One region of the Paraburkholderia sp. J7 genome, then DNA from elsewhere that is predicted to be linked to it. Evidence: predicted binding sites of a transcription regulator. Region 1 holds the regulator's gene; the other holds the start of a gene.
The links. Region 1 encodes LexA, which represses DNA repair genes until DNA is damaged. Its sites were predicted from a motif close to ACTGTATNNNNATACAGT; they were not measured.
Positions count from the first base shown of each region.

Region 2: a site for LexA is predicted at 3,033-3,050, ahead of U5A58_RS12935 (VRR-NUC domain-containing protein). Genes of this name have one in related genera too.

Region 1 covers NZ_CAJMYZ010000020.1:164,803-172,103, reverse strand. The annotation lists gene U5A58_RS29180 (sulfate ABC transporter ATP-binding protein) at 1-392, opposite strand, end outside; gene cysW (sulfate ABC transporter permease subunit CysW) at 395-1,375, opposite strand; gene cysT (sulfate ABC transporter permease subunit CysT) at 1,372-2,271, opposite strand; gene U5A58_RS29165 (sulfate ABC transporter substrate-binding protein) at 2,414-3,463, opposite strand; gene lexA (transcriptional repressor LexA) at 3,766-4,416, shown strand; gene U5A58_RS29155 (hypothetical protein) at 4,471-4,848, shown strand; gene U5A58_RS29150 (DUF2939 domain-containing protein) at 4,978-5,649, shown strand; gene U5A58_RS29145 (universal stress protein) at 5,731-6,201, opposite strand; gene nodI (nodulation factor ABC transporter ATP-binding protein NodI) at 6,534-7,301, shown strand, end outside.
Region 2 covers NZ_CAJMYZ010000006.1:353,871-361,171, reverse strand. The annotation lists gene U5A58_RS12940 (ATP-dependent DNA helicase) at 1-1,295, opposite strand, end outside; gene U5A58_RS12935 (VRR-NUC domain-containing protein) at 1,292-3,025, opposite strand; gene U5A58_RS12930 (hypothetical protein) at 3,146-3,724, shown strand; gene U5A58_RS12925 (DUF3443 domain-containing protein) at 3,837-5,150, opposite strand; gene U5A58_RS12920 (DUF2844 domain-containing protein) at 5,147-5,620, opposite strand; gene bamC (outer membrane protein assembly factor BamC) at 6,009-7,250, shown strand.

The DNA.
Region 1 (7,301 bases):
TGGGCAAGCCAGTCGAGCTGCACGAGCTTGAGCAGCTCATGGACCTTTTCGCGGATCACGGCCTCCGAGGGCCGCTCGCCGCGCGGCTTCACGCGCAGGCCGAACGCCACGTTCTCGAATACCGTCATATGGCGGAACAGCGCGTAATGCTGGAACACGAAGCCCACCTGGCGCTCACGCGCGCCCACTTCGCCCACGTCCTGGCCTTGCAGCACGACCTGGCCCGCGTCGGCGTATTCGAGGCCCGCGATCACGCGCAGCAGCGTGGTCTTGCCACAACCGGACGGTCCGAGCAGCGCAACCAGTTCGCCCGGCGGAAAGTCGAGCGAGACGTTGTCGAGGGCGGTGAAGTCGCCGAAGCGCTTGTGCAGATTGCTGACGGTGATGCCCATGGTTACTGCTCCCCTACTTGAATCGGTTGGCGCACGGCGCGCGCCGTTGCGTGATCTGTCGCATGTTGTGAAACGGGTTGTGCGGCCACCGGCTGCGGGCCTGCGTAGGCGGGAATGTCATCGGCGCTGCGCAGTTGCGCCGAGAGACGGCGCTCCGCGAGCAGCTTCAGGCCGAGCGTGACGAGCGCGAGCAACGCGAGCAGCGATGCCACGGCAAAGGCCGCCGCGAAGTTGTACTCGTTGTAAAGGATCTCGACGTGCAGCGGCATCGTATCGGTCTGGCCGCGAATATGGCCCGACACCACCGAAACCGCACCGAACTCGCCCATCGCGCGCGCGTTGCAAAGAATCACGCCGTACAGCAAGCCCCAGCGAATGTTGGGCAGCGTCACGCGGCGGAACATCTGCCAGCCCGAGGCGCCCAGCACGTGCGCGGCCTCTTCTTCATCGTTGCCTTGCGCCTGCATCAGCGGAATCAGCTCGCGCGCGACGAACGGGAACGTCACGAAGATCGTGGCGAGCACGATGCCCGGCACCGCGAAGATGATCTGCACGTTATGGTCTTCGAGCCACGGCCCGAGCCACCCCTGAGCGCCGAACAGCAGCACATAGATGAGACCCGAGATCACGGGCGAGACCGAAAACGGCAGGTCGATCAGCGTGGTGAGCAGCGCCTTGCCGCGAAACTCGAACTTCGCGATCGCCCACGAAGCCGCGAGACCGAAGGCCAGATTCAGCGGCACCGCGATCGCCGCGGTGATCAGCGTGAGCTTGATCGCGGAGAGTGCGTCGGGGTCGACGAGCGACGTGAAGTAGAAGCCAATGCCCTTCGAAAGCGCCTGCCAGAACACGGCGACAAGCGGCACCACGAGAAAGAGCGCGAGAAACGCGAGCGCGATGCCGGTCAGGAGCCAGCGCACCCACGGCGCTTCGGTGACCGGATCCGGCCGGCGCGTGCTTCGTTGTTGCGGCAGCGTGCTCATTGCGCACCTCCCGCGACGGTTGCGCCCACCACGGCAGTCGGCGCGCTGCCGGCCGAAACGCCCCGGCTCGTCCGGCGTTGCAAATACCACTGCAGCGAGTTGATGAGAAGCAGCATGACGAACGAAACGCAGAGCATCATCACGGCAAGCGCGGTCGCGCCGGCGTAGTCGTATTGTTCGAGCTTCGTGATGATGAGAAGCGACGTGATCTCCGACTTCATCGGCACGTTGCCGGCGATGAAGATGACCGAGCCATACTCGCCCAGCGCGCGCGCGAACGAGAGCGCGAAGCCGGTGAGCAGCGCCGGCAGCACCGCGGGCAGCACGACGCGGCGGAACGTGAGCCAGCGCGAAGCGCCAAGGCACGCGGCGGCCTCCTCCTGCTCGCGCTCGAAGTCTTCGAGCACCGGCTGCACCGTGCGCACGACGAACGGCAAGCCGATGAAGGTCAGCGCGACGAGCACGCCAAGCGGCGTGAACGCGATCTTCAGACCGAGCGGTTCCAGGAACTGGCCAATCCAGCCATTGCCCGCGTACACGGCGGCGAGCGAAATGCCCGCGACGGAAGTCGGCAGCGCGAACGGCAGATCGACGAGCGCATCGATCACGCGTTTGAACGGGAATGGATAGCGCACGAGCACCCACGCGAGCAGGAAGCCGAACACCGCGTTGATGAGCGCCCCGCCGAGCGCAGCCGTGAACGTGAGCCGGTACGAAGCGATCACACGCGGCGACCACACGGCGCGCACGAACTGGCTCCAGTCGAGCGTCGCCGTCTTGAGGAAGGTGGCGGCAAGCGGAATGAGCACCACGAGGCTCAGGTAAGCCACCGTGATGCCGAGCGTCACGCCGAAGCCCGGCAGCGCACTGGGCTTGCGCAATCGAAACGTTGTCATGCTCATCGTCCAGACATGGGTTGCGCGCTTGCCGGGTTCGCCGGCGGCGCCGAAAAGCGCGCCCGTGGGCGCGCTTCTTTGTTATGCGGTCGCGTCGTGATCGACTGCCAACCGGTACTGCGGTACAGCGGTGTTGCGTGACTTACTGCGGCTGGTAGATCGAATCGAACACGCCGCCATCTGCGAAATGCGTCTTCTGCGCGTTGGTCCAGCCGCCGAACGTGTCGTCGACCGTGTAGAGCTTGAGCTTCGGAAACTTCGCCGTGAGCGCCGCCGGGACCTTGTCCGAACGCGGACGGTAGAAGTTCTTCGCGGCGATCTCCTGGCCCTCTTCGCTATAGAGGAACTGCAGGTAGGCCTCGGCCTCCTTACGCGTGCCCTTCTTTTCGACGACCTTGTCCACCACCGCAACCGGCGGCTCAGCCAGAATGCTCACCGAGGGAACCACGATCTCGAACTTGTCCGGGCCGAATTCCTTGAGCGAAAGGAATGCTTCGTTCTCCCATGCGATCAGCACATCGCCGATACCGCGCTGCACGAAGCTCGTCGTCGCGCCTCGCGCGCCCGAGTCGAGCACGCCCGCGTTCTTGTAGAGCTTCGAGACGAAGTCCTTGGCCTTCTGCTCGTTGCCGCCCGGCTGGTGCAGCGCATAGGCCCACGCCGCGAGATAGTTCCAGCGCGCGCCGCCCGAGGTCTTCGGATTCGGCGTGACGATCGACACGCCCGGCTTCGTCAGATCGTCCCAGTCCTTGATGTGCTTGGGGTTGCCCTTGCGCACGAGAAACACGATCGTCGACGTGTACGGCGAGGCGTTGTCGGGCAGACGCTTTTGCCAGTCCTTCGCAACGATGCCCTTGTTGGCGAGCGCGTCGATGTCCCATGCGAGCGCCAGCGTCACGACGTCGGCCTGCAGGCCGTCGAGCACCGAGCGCGCCTGCGCACCCGAGCCGCCGTGCGACTGCTTGATGGTGAGCGTTTCGCCCGTCTTCGCCTTCCACTGCTTGATGAAGGCCTCGTTAATGTCCTGGTACAGCTCGCGCGTCGGATCGTAGGAGACGTTGAGCAGCGACGTGTCCGCGTGAGCGGCCACGGGCGCCATCGCCGCAACTGCGACGAGCGGCGCAACGCCGATAACCAGTTTTGCCGCCAGTGATTTCAGCCAGCCTGCGCGCCCCGTATGTGTCGTGCCCATCTATCTGTTCTCCGTTTTCGTGTGTGCTCGTTCGCGCTCATCCGTGCGCATCTGCGAATTGCAGCTAACGATGGAGGCCAGTCTAGCGATCCGCTTACATTATTAAAAATGATGTTTTCTCATTTTTTAATACGCAAAAGTGGTAAGGACAGAGGAAGTCGCTGCTGGAGCGCGGTTTCGTCCGCACAAACGCGGGAAAACGGCCTGATAGCAACGCTCAGTTGACGAACTTCAAGTAACACTTGAAAAGTGGCGAGTACTGTATAAAAATACAGTTACCTGTTCAAACATACAGTGGCGCCATGACCAAACTCACCGCACGACAGCAGCAGGTTTTCGATCTGGTTCGCCGGGCGATCGAACGCACGGGCTTCCCGCCCACGCGCGCCGAGATCGCGGCCGAACTCGGCTTCAGCTCGGCCAACTCCGCGGAGGAGCATCTGCGCGCGCTGGCGCGCAAGGGCGTGATCGAACTGGCTGCGGGCGCCTCGCGCGGCATCCGCCTCATGCCGGGGCCCGACGACCTGCCGCACCAGTTCACGCTCCCGCACCCGAGCATCATGCAGCTCTCACTGCCGCTCGTTGGCCGCGTCGCAGCGGGTAGCCCTATCCTCGCGCAGGAACACATCTCGCAGAACTACATGTGCGACCCGGCACTGTTCTCGAGCCGCCCTGACTATCTGCTGAAAGTGCGCGGCCTTTCCATGCGCGACGCCGGCATTCTCGACGGCGACCTGCTCGCCGTGCAGAAGAAGGCCGAAGCGAAAGACGGGCAGATCATCGTGGCGCGCCTTGGCGACGACGTCACCGTGAAGCGGCTGAAGCGCCGTTCGAACGGGCTCGAACTGATCGCCGAGAACCCCGATTACGACAATATTTTTGTCGAGGCTGGCAGCGCGGAATTCGCGCTGGAAGGCATCGCGGTTGGCCTGATCCGCCCCACAGAATTCTAAGCAATCCGTCTGCGCGCGTTGTGCGCTGAGTTTACGCACTACCTGGAGAGAGTCATGGAACGCCTTGCCCGCTTGCTGCCCTTCCGTCAATTCGGCCGTCTTCGCCACCTCCGTGGAATCGCCTCTTGCGCGGTGCGCGAGGTGCGCGACTCGGCCGCCGCACTGAGCGGCTCGCTCTTCGAAGACTCGCCAGAGATGGTGGCCGCCAGCACGGCCGACCTGCCGGCGCTGCCCTCGGCCCAGCCGGCGTTTGCGCGCGTGTCGCTCAACAGCACGCTCAACACCGAGCAGCCCATGCGCCGCGCGCCGGTGCGGGTCTATCAAGGTCAGTCGCGGCTCATTCTCGTCGGCACGGTTGACGCGGTCTGCCGTGCGATCGACCGCTGCATCGCGGAGCAGCACAGCGACCTGCCTGCAGCGCTGGCGAAGTAAGGTCGAATCGAGCGCGAATTACGCCGCGAATTCGCCAATACGCGGCTCAAATGTGAGAAGAGGTTACGGTCGGGATCGTTTGACCGGGTTTGCGGTCAACACCCTGTTTGAACGATTAGCCCTATGCCGATGACGGAATCTCCCTCAACCCCACGTAAATCCCAAGGCTGGAAGAAGCCCGTAGCGATCGCCGTTGCGCTCGCCATGGTTGTTGGCGCGCTTGGCTACGCGTATGCGTCGCCCTATATCGCGGTGAAACACATGAAAGCCGCCGCCGACGCTCGCGACGCCGCCACGCTCAACGAGTACGTCGACTACCCGGCGCTGCGCCTGAGCCTCAAGCAGCAGGTTGGCGAGATGCTGCATCGGCGCGTCGAAGGGCAACACAGCAGCAATCCGCTGCTCATCCTTGGCGCCGTGATTGGTGCGGCACTGATCAGTCCGCTCGTGGATGCCTACGCAACGCCGGAAGGCGTGGCCGCCCTGCTGAGCGGCATGCCGCCGACGGGCAAGCCTGGCGACCGGCCGCACGCGCCGCCGCCGGCGGAGTCCGGCGAGCAATCGGCAGAATCCGCGCAATCGGCAGAATCGGCGCCGTCATCGCCCCCAGCGGCGTCGGGCAATCCCGCGCCCGAGGCTCGGCCGGTCACCACGGCCGGCTATCGCGGCCTCAATGAATTCGCGCTCACGTGGGAGCGCGGCAATACGGGCGAGCACTATGCCGCCATCCTGCAGCGTCACGGGCTCTTCTCGTGGAAGCTCGCAGCGGTCGAGCTAGACGAAGGAAACGTCTCGAACTGAGACAGATTGGAAGCGAAAGCGGAAACAGGCCGGTTCTGTGCGAACCGGCCCGCTTGTTCCCGCTTGATCCCGCTCGATCAACTAAGCGGCGGCTTGCTGCTGTTTTTCCTCAGCCGCCGACGAACACGCCACGAGAATGCTGCACGACACGCGGTCGAGCAGCGGCGTATTGCCCGCGCCCATCCACCAGCGCGAAAGCCCCGTGCGGCAGCGGTGACCCACCACCACGAGGTCGGCATTCAGTTCGTTGGCCAGATTTGCGATTTCGTCGATCGGATGCCCGAACGCGAAGTGCCCCTGGGCGCGCACGCCACGCTCGGTTAGCCAGTCCACGCCTTCCTGAAGGATTTCGCGCGCCGTTTCCTCGAAGCGGCCGCAGGCCACATCGGTCAGCAGGCCCGCGCTCTGCGCGATCGTCGAGCGCATGTCGACAACCGAGAGCAGATGCGTTTCCGCCTGCAGATCGAGCGCAAGGTCGGCGCCGCAACGCAGTGCCTTGCGGCCTTCGCGCGAGCCGTCGTAACAGAGCAGAATTTTTTTGTAGCTCGCCATGATCGCTTCTCCCCGCCCGCGTGATTTGCAGGCTGTGCGATTCTCATGATGGTGCGCCGCAATTCCACACGCAAGGGCTGGAAAACGCCAGGTGGGCATCGAAAACCGCCAGATACGTCTTAGGCAACGCACACCTCTTGTGCATGGCCTGATGCTTGCCGCGACATGCAATCGCCTCGTGCCACGTCGCACGGCCTGGAAGCGCCGCCCAACCCGCCACGCAGCAATGCACTAAAATGGGCCGCCTTGTTTCGCGCGATTGTTCGTTTGCTTTTGCGTTCGCTTTGCGTGCGCCTCGCGCGACGCCCGTTCGACTCACGTTCAACTGGTCCATGCCCGCACCCGCCATCGAATTCGAGCAGGTCATCAAACATTACGGAGACAGGACGGTCGTCAACGGCCTGTCGTTCAACGTCCTCCCCGGTGAGTGCTTCGGGCTGCTCGGCCCCAATGGCGCCGGGAAAACCACGACGCTGCGCATGCTGCTCGGCATCGTCTCGCCCGATGCGGGTCGCATCAGCCTGTGTGGCGAGCCGGTGCCCGCGCGCGCGCGTCACGCCCGCCAGCGCGTGGGTGTCGTGCCGCAGTTCGACAATCTCGACCCCGACTTCACCGTGCGCGAGAACTTGCTCGTGTTCGGCCGTTACTTCGGCTTGTCCGCGCGTGAAACGCGTGACCTCGTCGCGCCACTGCTCGAATTCGCGCGCCTCGAAAGCAAGGCCGATGCGCGCGTAGGTGAGCTTTCGGGCGGCATGCGCCGTCGTCTCACACTGGCGCGCGCGCTCGTGAACGACCCCGACGTGCTCGTGATGGACGAGCCCACGACAGGCCTCGACCCGCAGGCGCGGCATTTGATCTGGGAGCGGCTGCGCTCGCTGCTCGCGCGCGGCAAGACGATTCTCCTCACCACGCATTTCATGGAGGAGGCCGAACGACTTTGCAATCGCGTCTGCGTGATCGAGGAGGGCCGCAAGATCGCCGAGGGTGCGCCCAAGGCGCTGATCGAATCGGAGATCGGCTGCGATGTGATCGAGGTGTACGGCCCGGACCCGGTCTCGCTGCGCGACGAGCTTGCAGCCGATGCGAAGCGCACGGAGATC
Region 2 (7,301 bases), on a different contig from region 1:
TTGGGCTGTACCGCGTTTTGCGCATTCCAGAGCTTCTGTAGCCGCGCGAGCGCGCGCTTGAGCGGTGCGCTCGCGGCACGGCGCACGGTGTCGATGCGCGTTTGCACGAGTTCCGCCGAGTACATTGCGCGGGCGCGCTCGGGCAGGTTGTGCGCTTCGTCCACGAGCACGCTCGCGCGCCAATGGTTGTGCGCGCCGAGCATGAACAGCATGGCGCTCGCGTCGAACCAGTAGTTGTAGTCGCCGACGATCACGTCGCTCCAGCGCGCCAGTTCCTGGCCAAGGTAGTAAGGGCAGACGGTGTGCTCGCCCGCCACCGCGCGCAGTGCTGCGCGATCGAGCCGCACGCGTTCGAGCGCCGCCGCGCGCGCGGCCGGCAGGCGGTCGTAAAAGCCGCGCGCGAGCGGGCAGGATTCGCCATGACATGCCGCTTCGGGATGCTCGCAAGCCTTCTCGCGCGCAACGAGTTCGAGCACTCGCAAGGGGAGGGGCGTTCGCTGCGTATTGTCGGTGGCCTGCTCGGGTGCGGTGGTCAGCGTGGCGAGCGCATCGAGCGCCAACTGGCGGCCCGAGCTTTTCGCGCTCAGAAACACGACTTTGTCGATGGCCGCGCGCGGGCAGGCCTTCAACTGCGGAAAGAGCGTGCCGATGGTTTTGCCGATGCCGGTCGGCGCCTGCGCGAGCAAACATCGCCCCTGCGTGGCCGCGCGCCAGACGGCTTCGGCGAGATCGCGCTGGCCGGCGCGAAATTGCGGGTGCGGTAGGCACAGCGCGGCCAGCGCGGCGTCGCGCGCGGTGCGGTGCGCGCTTTCCTGCTCGGCCCATGCGACGAAGCGGCGGCATTGCGTTTCGAACGCGGCGCGCAGTTCCGACGCGCTCGCCTGCTCGACCAGCGCCGTCTCGCGCCCCGAACCGATGTCGTAGTACACCAAAGCGAGTTCGAGCGCCTCGAGGCCGAGCGTGTCGCAGAGGAGCGCGCCGTAGACGCGCAACTGCGCCCAGTGAAGCGCACGCTGATTTTCGCGCATCGCTTCGAGGTCGCCGCGATAGGTCTTGAATTCTTCGAGCCTGCGGCGCGCGGGATCGTAGCCGTCGGCGCGGCCGCGCACGGTAAGCGATTCGAACGTGCCGGAGAGCGCGATCTCGGTTTCGTAGCCGGGCGCACGCCTCGCGGCGATGGCCGCGTGGCCGGCGCGACCGTCGCTTGCATCGGGCGAGGGCGTGAAGCGCAAGTCGAGGTCGCCGCGCTTCGCGGTGAACTCGCACAGCGTGCGCACGGCGACGGTGTAGCTCATGGCGCGCGCAACGCCGATGCAGCGTTTTCGTCGGTCTCGTCAGCCAGATCGGGCCAGCGCACCTGCAACACGGAAACCGGCATGTCGTGCTGCACACAATAGGCAAGCCAGCGACGCTGGTTGTCCTGCAGGCGGTCGCCGGGGCCTTTCACCTCGATCAGTTCATAGCGCCGTTCGTGCGGCCAGAAGCGCACGAGATCGGGCAGGCCCGAACGGTTGACAACGGGTTCGCGCAGCAGCCGCTCGAACCACAAGCGCAGATGCGCGGCGGGAAAACAATCGAGCGCCAGTGCGAGCAGTTCGTCGCTCAGTGCGGGCCACGCGACGAAGGGCGACTGGATGCCGGCCTTTTGTGCATAGCGCCGCTGGATCGAGTCGCGGTAGGTGTGCGTTTCGAGTTCGGCGAGACATGCTTCGAAGTGCGAAGCACGGCGTGCGACGAAATCGGCGGCGTGCAGATCGGCGGGCCCGCGCTGGAACGGATGGAAGAACGCGCCGGGCAGCGGCGCGAACAGCGCGGGCCAGCAGAGCAGGCCGAAGAGGGCGTTGATCAGCGTGTTCTCGACGTAAAACACCGGCGCCTGCGGCGTAGCGAGCGAGAGGCGTGCGGCTTCCTCCACACGGAGTTCCCCGGGCGCCGCCGGCAGCGTGAGTTCAAGCTGCACGAAGCCCGGCTCGGTGCTCGGTTTCGACTTCGCTCGCGTGCGCGCGAGACGCCCGAGTGTGCGCGCGGCGCGCTGCGCTTCCTCTTCGCTTTCCGGCGCATCGGCAATGGTCTGCGCGAGCGCGAGCGCTTCCTCGCGGCGGCTTAGCTGTTCGAGCACGCGCACGCGGCGGTAGCGCGATTCAGGATGGCCGCAGTCCAGATAAGCGCGCCACGCGAGTTCGGGTTCGCCCGCCCGCTCGGCCGCGAGCCCTATGGCGTGACGCAGCTTGTCGTGGCGAGCGCGCAGCCAGGCGTTGGCATGCGTGCGCGGGGCCAGCGCGTCGAGCGCATCGAGTGTCGTGCCGATAGCGACGGCGGCGTCGAAGTCCAAGGCCTGGGTGGTGCTGTCGAGGCCGTCGCGGCAATCGCGCAGCGCGAGATATGTGTCGATGTCTTCACGTCGCTGGAACGCGCGCGAGTCACGATCGAAGGGCACGCTTTCGTAGCGATAGACGCCGAGGTCGGCAAGCACGAACTCCGACCAGTCCTGGTGCAGGTTGCCGAAGAACATGAGGCGCAGGCGCTCGCAGAGCGGGGCGCTCGCGAACAGCAGCACGGTGTCGGGCGAGGACGGAAACCACCCATGCCAGTCGCGCGGGTCGGGTGCGGCGGCGTAGTGCGCCTCGAGCGCTTCGAGCGCGGCCGTGCGTGTGGCGCGCGGTGCCAGCGCGACACCGAGGCGCGCCGCGAGCGCCTGCAGTTCGGCTTTCGTCACGAGCGCGGCGAGCGATTCGAGATCGAGCGCGGGCGCTGCGTCGAGCCAACCCGCCGCAACGAGCGGGGCCGCTGCGTCGCGCGGGCAGCCGATTTCGTCGTACGCGAGACGGCTTGCGCGGAAATGGGGCCCCTTGCGCATCAGCATGCGCACGAAGAGCGCACGCGACGCCTGGGGCATGCGGGCGAAATCGTCGGCGAAGCGGCGCTCGGCGGCGTCGAACAGGTCGGCGCAGCGTGCCTCGAGCCACGCTAGCGCGCGCTCGAAGTTCGCGAGGTAGTAAAACGGATCGGGAGAATCGGGAAGCACGCGCGGCACTGTACGGATATACAGCGGCGATGATAGCAGGGTCGCGCGCGGGGGCGAGCGCCGTAAGGGATTCCCCGCCCCGTACGCTACAATTGCCGCAGCCTGAAAAACGGATGAGCAATGAACAAACGTAACGCATGCTTCGTCGGCCTCGCGGCCGCCGTCACCCTGCTCGCGGGATGCGCGGCGCAGTACCGCAACACCAGCACCTGCGAAGAGGAGATGCGTAACCGCCTTGCCGATACGACGCTCGGCGACCTGAAGGTGACGCATAGCGCGACGACGTATCGTGGCGCGCGCGTGGTGATCGAAGGGCGGCTCGAGAACGGCGCGGCGTCGGCCGCTGTGGCTGCGTCGGCGCCATCTGCGTCGGCGGCTTCGGCTGCATCGGCAGCCGTGTCAGCGACCGGGCAGACCGCCCAGGCGGCGCCGCTGATCGCGGTACCGTCGGTGCAGGCGGGGGCGCTGCCCGGCACGATTTCGGTTCCCACGGCTCCCGTCGCTCAGGACGGCGTCGCGGGGGGCAAGCCGACCACGCCGGTTGCGGCGCTGGCTGCAAAGCTCGGCATCAAGAAGGCCGCGGTCACACCGACGGCAGCGGAGTGCACCTTCAACGAATCGGGCCTCGCGACGTTCCGCTGGCTCGCGCCGGCGCGGCTCGCAAAGACCACGCCCGACCCGAACGCCGCGAACGACTAAGGCGAATTCACGCTGTTTGCCGTGCCGTTTCGCCGTCCGCGAAATCTGCGCGCATGAAGGCCTCGCGAGAGGCCTTCGTCGTTTGTGACGGCCGTTGCCGCCGCCGTCGCGCTCAGAACGCGAAGAACGGACCATTGCCGGCAGGCGTGACCTGCGAGGCGATCGCCGTGAACACGCGCCGTCCGAAGAAGAAGGGCAGCCCCCAGCCGAACGCGCTCGCGTTGTAGCCAGCCAGATTGCCGAATGCCCAGTTGCCGGTGGCGAACAGCGTGGTCGAACTCGCCACGGAGAAGGTCACCGAAGCGCCCACGCCGTCGATACCGGCTATCGTCGCGCCGAAGCTTGCGGGCGAACTCGGGCAATACCAGAAGCCGCAGCGCGTCATCGTCGTGCTGTTGAAGTAGAGCGCGTTCGAGCCGGTGTCGAGATAGCTCAGCGAGTAGACGGTGCCGTCCGATGTCGTCGTTTTCACGTAGCCGGTGCCCGAGTTCGCGCGCAGTACGCTCGCGCTGCCGAGCGCATTGTTCGCCTGCGAGCCTATGCCGAAGATCATCGACCCGCTTACTTCGGAGGCGCCGCTGTCCGCCACGCCAGGCAGGTCGATGACCACGCCGTTGTTGTCGGTGGCAAAGGCCGCCACCGGGTTGCTGACCTGCTGCGCGAGCGGTTGCGCGCTCGCCGTGCAGCCGCTCGCCGGGCACGCGTAGTACCACGGCGTGGCTGCCGCCGTCACGCAGGTCGCGCCGCAGTCGGCGCTGAACGGTCCCACGCCGAGGATGCCGTTCGAGCGCAGCGTGGTGGCGCTGTTCATCGCGAGACCGCTGCCGGCGCAGCCGGCCGGTGCGGAGGCGGGCACGGCCGGGTCGGCAATCAGCTGGATCGGCAGGGCGGCGGCCACTTCGCCCGCGAGTTTCACGTCGGCGCTGCGCACCGCCCCCCACGTGTAGCCCGTACCGAACACGGCGCATTCACCCGCGATGTCGGCGCTCGTGCCGGCTGGCACGGCGGGCAACACGAAGCCAGCTGGCAGCGCGGTAGCCAGCAGGCGCAGGCCCTGCGAGCCAGTATCGACCTGCACGTTGGCGACGCTCGCGCAGTTCGTGGTGCCCGGCAGGCAAACCGTGACGCTCGCCATCAGCATGTTGCGCGTCGAGGTGGCCGTCGGGCCGACCGTGACGGCCACGACGTTGGGCGTGGTCGATTGCGGGACCGTGCCGCTCGTGCTCGTGGCAGACGGCGTGCTCGCGGGGCCTGCCGCACTTGCCGATGACGGGGCGCTTGTGGGTGCGCTGGCGCCTGTGCTCGCGGCAGCGGTGCCACTGCTTCCGCCGCCGCCGCAAGCCGTCAGCAAGGTGCAAAGCACGATGATGGCGACGTTCTGCCCGATGCCGCGCGCGCGCGATCGGCGCTGGGTGCGGGCCTTCATTGCAGGTCCCCAACGCTTACGCCCACGGGCAGCGCGGCGGGCAGCCACATGCGCCCCACGTAGGCGCGCATGTGGCCGGCCGTCTCCACCACGACCTGCGCGCCGTCCACGCGCGCGGCATGCAGGCCGTCGCGGCCGGCGGCGTGAAGCGCCGCGGCGGCGCTGCGCCAGTCCGCTGCGTAACGGCCCAGCAGCGTTTCCACGTTAGGCTGAGCCGGCCCCTGCCACGTGTACGCGAAGACCGTGCCGGTGGCGTTCCCCACGTATTCGTTGATGGTCGTGCCGCCGTCGTCGACATCGCTGACGACGCGCGCCGCGCCGCCGCCGACAACGCGCTGCGTGGCGCCGGCCGGCACCGCTGCGGTGTCGCCGAGCGCGGCGCGAGCGGGTGTGGCGGCGAAGCTCAGGCAACTGAGCGCGCAGGCGAGGGCCGCGGCGCGGCCCGCCTGGGTGAGGCTGCAAGTTTTCATGACGCTCTCCGGTCCCGCTTTTTATGAATTTCTTTTTTGAGATTTCGCTGTGAAATTAGCACCGGGGTCGTTCTCGCAAGCGTCTCAGACCGGAAGGCCGGCGCAGCGCAAAAGGACGTCTTGACGTGGCTTCGAGTTAGGGCATTGATCTAAAAGGGAATTGCTGGCGATTCAGCAGGTTCGTAGTGCCGAATCGAATGTGGATGAATGTTACGGATAGGCGGGTTTTAGCTGTCACGGGTACGGTCACGCGTGCTTCGCCGCGGCTGAAGCTGGACCCGGATTCAGTGCGACTCCGTGGTTTTTGCACATCGGGCCGCCGGACCGGTAAAATGTTTGGTTGATCCACGGAAACTGGCCGTGGCGTAGCCGAAGGGATTACCCGAACATGAGTGATTTTCATCAACGTCTTGCCGCACGCGCGCTTGCGCTTCTGATGGCGGGCGGGCTGGTCGCCGGCTGCAGCTCGCCGACGCCAGGCAAGATCGATTACCGTAGTGACGCCAAGGCGAAGCAGTCCTCGCTCGCTGTGCCGCCGAACATGCTCGACGAAGCGTCTGACCAGCGCTCGCTCGCGCCGCAGGGCGGCGAAACCTCGCTGTCCTCGCTCAAGGAGACTCAGGCCGCGGCGCCGCAGTCCGACCAGAGCCAGGTGGTTCCGCAAGTGCCGGGCATGCATATCCAGCGTGACGGCACGGAAAGCTGGCTTGTCATCGACAGCCGCACGCCCGACCAGGTCTGGGCGCAGGTGCGCCGCTTCTGGCAGGAACAGGGCTTCCTGCTCGTCGTTGACCAGCGCGACAAGGGCGTGATGGAAACGGACTGGAACGAAACCCATCCGAAGATCAGCGACGGTCTGATCCGCAACACGCTGTCGTGGGCCACGGGCAACTCGTACGTGACCGCCGAGCGCAACAAGTACCGCACGCGCCTCGAAACGTCGCCTACAGGTGGCACCTATGTGTTCATCAGCCAGAAGGGGCTGAGCGAACAGCTTTCGGGCACCAATAACGACTCCAGCAAGTGGGTGCCGAAGCCCAATGACCCGGCGCTCGAAGCCGAGTACCTCAAGCGCCTCATGATGACGCTCGCGAATGCGAAGCCGGGCGTGCCCGACGCGCAGGTCGCAGCCGAAGCCGACGCCAAGGCCAACAGCAAGGGCACCGACGCGAAGTCGAAGGCTCCGGATGCCGCCGCGGCCGCCGTGGCCGCGCAAAACGTCGCCGCCGTCGGTCAGCAATCGGGCAGCGGCTCGAAATCGGGCGCACAGGGTACGTCGGGTCAGTACACGTCGACCGAACTCACGCTCGGCGAGCCGTACGACCGCGCCTGGGTGCGCGTGGGCATTGCGCTCGATCGCGCCAACTTCACGGTGGACGACCGCGATCGCACGAAGGGCATCTACTACGTGCGCTACGTCGATCCGAAGGATCTGAGCTCGGACGAACAGGGTTTCTGGAACCAGATCTTCCACGGCCGCAAGGAAAAGATCGCCAAGCAGTACAAGCTCAACGTGCGCGCCGTGACGGACAACCAGACGCGCATTGCGATCGTTGACGACAGCGGCCAGATCGACTCGTCGCGCCCGGCGCAGGAGATCATGAGCCTCGTGGTCGACGAACTGCATTAAGCCTTGCGCTCAAGCCAGCAACCGCTGGCTTGTGTGGCAAAAGAAAAACCC